Linked DNA regions of Dinoroseobacter shibae DFL 12 = DSM 16493. The main gene of each other region encodes a partner of the protein of the gene in region 2 in a complex. Links are inferred from orthologs where the notes say so. Each region holds a gene or a part of one and is shown on either strand. Other genes may lie near its edges.

Region 1 (3,406 bases), 310 kb from region 2 along the record:
CGCCGAATGAGGAGGACGCCCCCATGCCCATGACCCTGCAAGTGCTCTACCCCACCGAAGGTGGTACCAGCTTCGATTATGCCTATTACACCGGCAAACACATGGAGATCGTAACCGAACACATGTCCGCGCATTTCGACAGCGTGCTGGTGACCCGCGGCCTCGCGGGCGGCCCCGACACCCCGCCCGGCTTCCACGCGGTCGCCACCTTCACCTTCGCCGACCAGGCCGCGCTCGACGCCTGCCTTGCTGCCGCGGGTCCTGCGGTCGGGGACATCCCGAATTTCTACAGCGGTCAGCCCCAGATGCTCATCGGCGAACAGATCGGCTGACCGGCGCGCGGACGGGGTGTCGGGCAGGCGCGCCGCTCAGAACGGCACGTCATCCGCCCTGTCCGCCGCAACCACGAATTTCGCCACCAGCTTCTTGACCCCGGCCTTGTCGAAGGCGACCTCCAGCTTGTCGCCTTCGATCCCCGTCACCGCGCCGTAGCCGAATTTCTGGTGAAACACCCGGTCGCCGAGCCCATGGGCCGGCACCGCCGTCGCGTCGATCACCATGTTGCGCGCCTCGCGCGGCTGGCTCGTGCCCCGTGCGCCCGCGCGCGCCTGCATCCGCCGCCAACCTGGCGAATTGTAGACATTCGCCTCCGCCGCCTTGGTTTCCAGTTGGGAGCCGGCAAAGACCCCGTCCGGCATTGCCCCCGGCGCAGCCGCGCCATAGCCGCCGCCATAAAGCCCCGGCGGGGTCAGCACCTCGACATGGGCCTCGGGCAGCTCGTCGATGAACCGCGAGGGCATTTGATCCTGCCATCGACCAAAGACTCTCCTGTTGCTCGCGAAAGAGATAGTGCAGAGTTCCTCGGCGCGAGTGATGCCGACGTAGGCCAAGCGGCGCTCCTCATCGGCTTCTCGGCCTATTTCGACCTTGCCTGTCTGATCGTCTATCGAACGTTGCGACGGGAATATGCCGTCCTCCCAGCCCGGCAGGAACACGGCCGGAAACTCCAGCCCCTTGGCCGCGTGCAGGGTCATGATCGACACCTGCGGCCCCGCATCGCCCTTGTCGTTGTCCATGACCAGCGAAACATGCTCCAGGAACCCCTGCAGGTTCTCGAACCCCTCCAGGGCCTTAACCAGTTCCTTGAGGTTCTCCAGCCGCCCCGGCGCCTCCGGCGTCTTGTCGTTCTGCCAATGGGTGGTGTAGCCGCTCTCGTCCAGGATCACCTGGGCCAGCTCCACATGGTTCGCACCGTCCCGCGCCGCCGCCGACCAGCGGTCCAACCCGTCGATCAGCAGCCGCAATTCCGCGGCCCCCTTGCCGCCCAGCCCCTTGGCCGCCAGCAATATCCGCGCGCCTTCCTTGAGCGGCACGCCATTGGCCCGCGCGGCCGCCTGGATCTTCGCTTGGGCCTTGTCGCCCAGACCCCGCTTGGGGGTGTTCACGATCCTCTCGAAGGCCAGGTCGTCCTCGGGGCTGGTGACCACGCGGAAATAGGCCATGGCATCACGGATCTCCATCCGCTCGTAGAACCGCGGGCCACCGATCACCTTGTAAGGCAGCCCGATGGTCAGGAACCGGTCCTCGAAGGCGCGCATCTGGTGGGAGGCACGCACGAGGATCGCGATCTCGTTCAACGCGAAGGGCCGCATCCCGCGCGTGCCGTTCTGCATCGACTCGATCTCTTCACCGATCCAGCGGGCCTCTTCATCCCCGTCCCAATGGCCGATCAGGCGGACCTTCTCGCCCTCTTGCGCATCGGTCCACAGCTCCTTGCCGAGCCGCCCCTTGTTGCCGGAAATCACCCCGGAGGCCGCGGCCAGGATATGGGGGGTGGAGCGATAATTCTGCTCCAGCCGGATGACAAGCGCGCCGGGGAAATCCTTCTCGAAGCGCAGGATGTTGCCCACCTCGGCCCCGCGCCAGCCATAGATCGACTGGTCGTCATCACCCACGCAGCAGATATTCTTGTGCCCGCCCGCCAGAAGCCGCAGCCAGAGATACTGCGCGACGTTCGTATCCTGGTACTCGTCCACCAGGATGTAGCGGAACCAGCGCTGGTACTGCGCCAGCACGTCCTCGTGTTTCTGGAATATCCCCACCACATGCAGCAGCAGATCGCCGAAATCCGTGGCATTCAGGGTCTTCAGCCGCTCCTGATAAGCGGCATACAACTCCACCCCGCGGGAATTGAAGGCCGACGCCTCGGCGGCGGGCACCGCATCCGGCGCCCAGGCGCGGTTCTTCCAGCCATCGATGATGTGCGCCAGCTGCCGCGCGGGCCAGCGTTTCTCGTCGATATTCTCGGCGACGATGATCTGCTTGAGCAGCCGGACCTGGTCGTCGGTGTCCAGAATGGTGAAGTTCGACTTCAACCCCACTAGTTCCGCATGCCGGCGCAGCAGCTTCACGCCGATCGCGTGGAAGGTGCCGAGCCAGGGCATCCCCTCCACCGGCTGGTTCATCAGGGTCGCCACCCGCTCCTTCATCTCGCGGGCGGCCTTGTTGGTGAAGGTCACCGCCAGGATCTCGTTCGGCCGCGCCGTCCCTGTCAGCAGCAGATGCGCGATCCGGCATGTCAGCGCCTTGGTCTTGCCCGTGCCCGCGCCTGCGAGCATCAGAACCGGACCGTCGAGCGATTCAACCGCCTGCCGCTGGGCCGGGTTCAACGTGTCGAGATAGGGGGCCGCCCGCGCCCCTGCGGCCTGTGCTCGGGCGCGCGCCGACAGGGACAGGGCCGCGCCCTTCTCGAACGCATCGGAGTCGTCAAAACTGTTCATGCCTCTGACCATAGCGCGAAGCCCCCCGGGGGGAAAGCTATGTTCCACATCTGTTCGCAATTCCGTCATTGCGCAATCAGATGAATGGATTAGCAAGGGCGCATGGATTTCGACACGACCCATCCGGCCATTTCCGACCTGCGGCGCGCAGCACGGCGCCGCATCCCCGGCTTCGTGTTCGAATATCTCGACAGTGCCACGGGCGACCGCGAGATCGGGGTGCAGACCACGCGCGCGGCGCTCGACGCGATCCACCTGCTGCCCGGCATCCTGCACGGGCAGATCACGCCGGAGCTCGAAACACCACTGCTCGGCCAGACCTATGCCCGCCCCTTCGGCATCGCCCCCGTGGGCATGTCCGGGCTGATCTGGCCCGATGCGGAACGGCTCCTGGCCGCGGAGGCCGCGACCGCGCGCATTCCCTATGGCCTCTCGACCGTGGCCACGCAGACGCCCGAACGGGTCGGCCCCGTGGCGGGCGAGATGGGCTGGTTCCAACTCTACCCCCCCGCCGACCCGGGCATTCGCGACGACATCATGGCCCGCGCCCGCGCCTCCGGCTTCGGCACCCTGGTGCTGACCGTGGACGTGCCCGCCGACAGCCGCCGGGAGCGCCAGCGCCGTGC
Region 2 (3,264 bases):
ACTCCTCCGGCAACTCGATCCCCAGCGACCGGTCCCGGCTGCGTGCGAACCGCTCCAGCTTGTAGACCTCCGCGATCCGCATCTGGGCGTAGGTCGCCAGCAGCCGGTTGATCCGCGCCTGGTATCCCGGCCCCATGGCGCGGAAGAACTTCGCCACGCTCTCGTCCAGCCGCAGGGTCACTTTCGTCTTCTTCTCCACCAGCGGCAGGTCCGCCTCCAGGGTTTGCCAGGCGTCGGGGACCAGCGCCTGGATGCGACCCGCCCAGGCGTCGTCCCGCTCCAGCCCGTGCAGGTGCAGGGTCAGCCGTTCGCGGGCCAGCCGCTGGGCGCGGGTTTCGCCCTTGGCGTCGGACCACAGGGGGTGAGGGGGCAGGTCGGGCATCGGCGCACTCCGTGATGTCAGGCGCCGATACCCTCCGCGATCCCGGTTAACGGGGCGTGACCGGTGCGTGCGCTGGTGCCCGACACCTGTCCGACCCGGGCCCGACGCCGATCCGACCCGGTCGGACGGCCCCTTGCGCCGCCCCGGCCCCCGTGCTGTGATGCCGCGAAACCGGACCCAGGAGGCCCCCATGACCCGCAAGATCCTCGCCCTGCTCATCGCCCTGCCGCTGCTCGCCGCCTGCGCCCAGGTGGACCCCGAGACCGTCGAGGACGTCTCCGAGGCCGAGGCGATGACCGAAGACCTGCCGATTTAACGACGCGGCGCAAGGTTCGGAAAAGGCGCTATTTTTTGCGCCGCTTGACGTTCCCGCCGCGCTGGCCCGGGCGGCCCGCGGTGCTGCGCCCCTGGGCCTTGACGGCCGCGTCGCTCGCCGCCTCGATCGCCGATTGCCGCGCCAGCGGGTCGTCCGCAATCGCCAGATCCACCGCCTCCAGCCGCTTGACCTCGTCGCGCAGGCGCGCGGCCTCCTCGAACTCCAGGTTCTCCGCGGCCTTGCGCATATCCGCCCGCAGCCCTTCAAGAACCGTCTCCAAGTTCCCGCCGTGCAACGGTTTTTCGACCTTGGCGGTGACCCGGTTCATGTCCACGTCGCCCTGGTAGAGCCCGGCCATCACGTCTTCGACATTCTTCTTCACCGTCTCCGGCGTGATGCCATGTTCCTCGTTATAGGCGATCTGCTTGGCGCGCCTGCGGTTGGTTTCGGCCAGCGCGCGCTCCATCGATCCGGTGATCCGGTCGGCATACATGATCACCCGCCCCTCGGCATTCCGCGCCGCCCTGCCGATGGTCTGCACCAGCGAGGTCTCCGAGCGCAGGAAGCCTTCCTTGTCCGCATCTAGGATCGCCACCAGACCGCATTCAGGGATGTCCAACCCTTCGCGCAGCAGGTTGATCCCGATCAGCACGTCGAAGGCGCCGAGCCGGAGATCCCGCAGGATTTCAATGCGCTCCAGCGTGTCGATGTCGGAGTGCATGTAGCGGACCTTGATGCCCTGTTCGTGCATGTACTCGGTCAGGTCCTCGGCCATCCGCTTGGTCAGGGTGGTGACCAGTGTGCGGAACCCGTCGGCGGTGACGCGGCGGACCTCGTCCAGCAGGTCGTCCACCTGCATCTCCACCGGGCGGATTTCGACCTGGGGGTCCAGCAGGCCCGTGGGGCGGATCACCTGTTCGGTGAACACGCCGCCGGCCTGTTCCAGCTCCCACGCGGCGGGGGTGGCCGAGACGAACACCGACTGGGGCCGCATGGCATCCCATTCCTCGAATTTCAGGGGCCGGTTGTCCATGCAAGACGGCAGGCGGAAGCCGTGCTCGGCCAGGGTCATCTTGCGCCGGAAGTCGCCCTTGTACATGCCGCCGATCTGCGGAACCGAGACGTGGCTCTCGTCGGCGAAGACGATGGCGTTGTCGGGGATGTATTCGAAGAGTGTGGGCGGCGGCTCCCCCGGCGCGCGGCCGGTCAGGTAGCGCGAATAGTTCTCGATGCCGTTGCAGACGCCCGTCGCCTCCAGCATCTCGATGTCGAAATTCGTGCGCTGCTCAAGCCGCTGGGCCTCCAGCAGCTTGCCCTCGGCGACCAGCTGGTCGAGGCGGATGCGCAGCTCTTTCTTGATCGACACGATCGCCTGCTGGAGCGTGGGGCGGGGCGTGACGTAGTGGGAGTTGGCATAGATCCGGATGCGGTCGAGGGTGTCGGCCTTCTCGCCGGTGAGCGGGTCGAACTCGGTAATGCTTTCAAGCTCTTCGCCGAAGAACGAGAATTTCAGCGCCCGGTCCTCCATGTGGGCGGGCCAGATCTCCAGGCTGTCGCCGCGCACCCGGAAAGAGCCGCGCTGGAACCCGGCGTCGTTGCGGCGGTATTGCTGGGCCACGAGATCCGCCATGATCTGGCGCTGGTCATAGGACTGCCCCGCGACCAGGTCCTGGGTCATCGCCTCGTAGGTCTCCACCGAGCCGATGCCGTAGATGCACGACACCGAGGCGACGATGATCACGTCGTCGCGTTCGAGCAAGGCCCGGGTCGCCGAGTGGCGCATCCGGTCAATCTGCTCGTTGATCTGGGATTCCTTCTCGATATAGGTGTCGCTGCGCGGCACATAGGCCTCGGGCTGGTAGTAGTCGTAATAGCTGACGAAATATTCGACCGCGTTGTCGGGAAAGAACCCCTTGAACTCGCCATAGAGCTGCGCGGCGAGGGTCTTGTTCGGGGCGAGGATGATCGCGGGGCGCTGGGTCTGCTCGATCACCTTGGCCATGGTGAAGGTCTTGCCCGTCCCGGTCGCGCCCAGAAGTACCTGGTCGCGTTCGCCGTTGCGCACGCCCTCGCTCAGCTCCGCGATGGCGGTCGGCTGGTCCCCAGCAGGCTCGAAACTGGTCGCCATCCGGAACATCCGACCGCCTTCGAGCTTGGGACGGGTGCGGACATCATCGGCGCTGGCATGCAGGACGGGTTGATTCATCGGGCAACTCCTTACGTGAGTCTTAAAATGATCTGTTTTTGTTCCACTGCAAGGGGGGATTGGCGACCGCATTTTGCAACGAAAATTTGCAATTCTGCATGGGGCGCGGACAAGAAGTTGATTTGAATCAAGGGGCTGCGGGGAGGCGGTCTTAGACCTTGGTCTCGGTCGTTTGCGCAACAGGGTTTTAAAGGTGAGAAAAAACAGGAGTTTAAAATATCAGCGACGTGTGGTCGCTCCGGCGGGCACAACCAAAGCGGGATAAATTTATTGTAAACCTTAAATCACCCGCGTAGCGTTCAAGGGCAAGCAGCAAATGGCTGCCGGTCGGTCTCGCACCACCCACCCCACCCCTCGCTC

Evidence for each region.
Region 1: the proteins of uvrB (region 2) and DSHI_RS12625 are in contact, whole or in part, in a crystal structure (PDB 7EGT), measured with the Thermus thermophilus proteins. The link is inferred for Dinoroseobacter shibae DFL 12 = DSM 16493 from one-to-one orthologs. Residues at the interface, in WP_096411307.1 of Thermus thermophilus: Glu23, Leu25, Arg26, Asp27, Gly28, Glu29, Arg30, Phe31, Arg55, Glu326, Asp327, Phe328, Glu379, Ser382, Gln383, His398, Gly400, Arg401; in WP_096412145.1 of Thermus thermophilus: His654, Arg656, Phe657, Gln666, Asp668, Glu669, Lys680, Arg681, Leu682, Ser683, Lys685, Tyr686, Ala687.

Annotation. Positions count from the first base shown.
Region 1 is NC_009952.1:2,633,684-2,637,089, forward strand. The notes cover bases 75-3,165. They hold DSHI_RS12625 (ATP-dependent helicase), read right to left. Parts: upstream 2,781-3,165; coding sequence 369-2,780; downstream 75-368. Other genes in these bases: DSHI_RS12620 (EthD family reductase), read left to right, coding at 75-332; DSHI_RS12630 (alpha-hydroxy acid oxidase), read left to right, coding at 2,883-3,165. In the rest of the region: more of DSHI_RS12620, read left to right, coding at 24-74; more of DSHI_RS12630, read left to right, coding at 3,166-3,406. UniProt on the Escherichia coli protein: A helicase with DNA-dependent ATPase activity. Unwinds DNA duplexes with 3'-5' polarity. Translocates on single-stranded DNA with 3'-5' polarity. Initiates unwinding more efficiently from a nicked substrate than double-stranded DNA.
Region 2 is NC_009952.1:2,318,972-2,322,235, reverse strand. The notes cover bases 316-3,264. They hold uvrB (excinuclease ABC subunit UvrB), read right to left. Parts: upstream 2,905-3,264; coding sequence 727-2,904; downstream 316-726. Other genes in these bases: DSHI_RS22990 (hypothetical protein), read left to right, coding at 573-698; DSHI_RS11160 (BrnA antitoxin family protein), read right to left, coding at 316-382. Outside these bases: more of DSHI_RS11160, read right to left, coding at 1-315. UniProt on the Escherichia coli protein: The UvrABC repair system catalyzes the recognition and processing of DNA lesions. A damage recognition complex composed of 2 UvrA and 2 UvrB subunits scans DNA for abnormalities.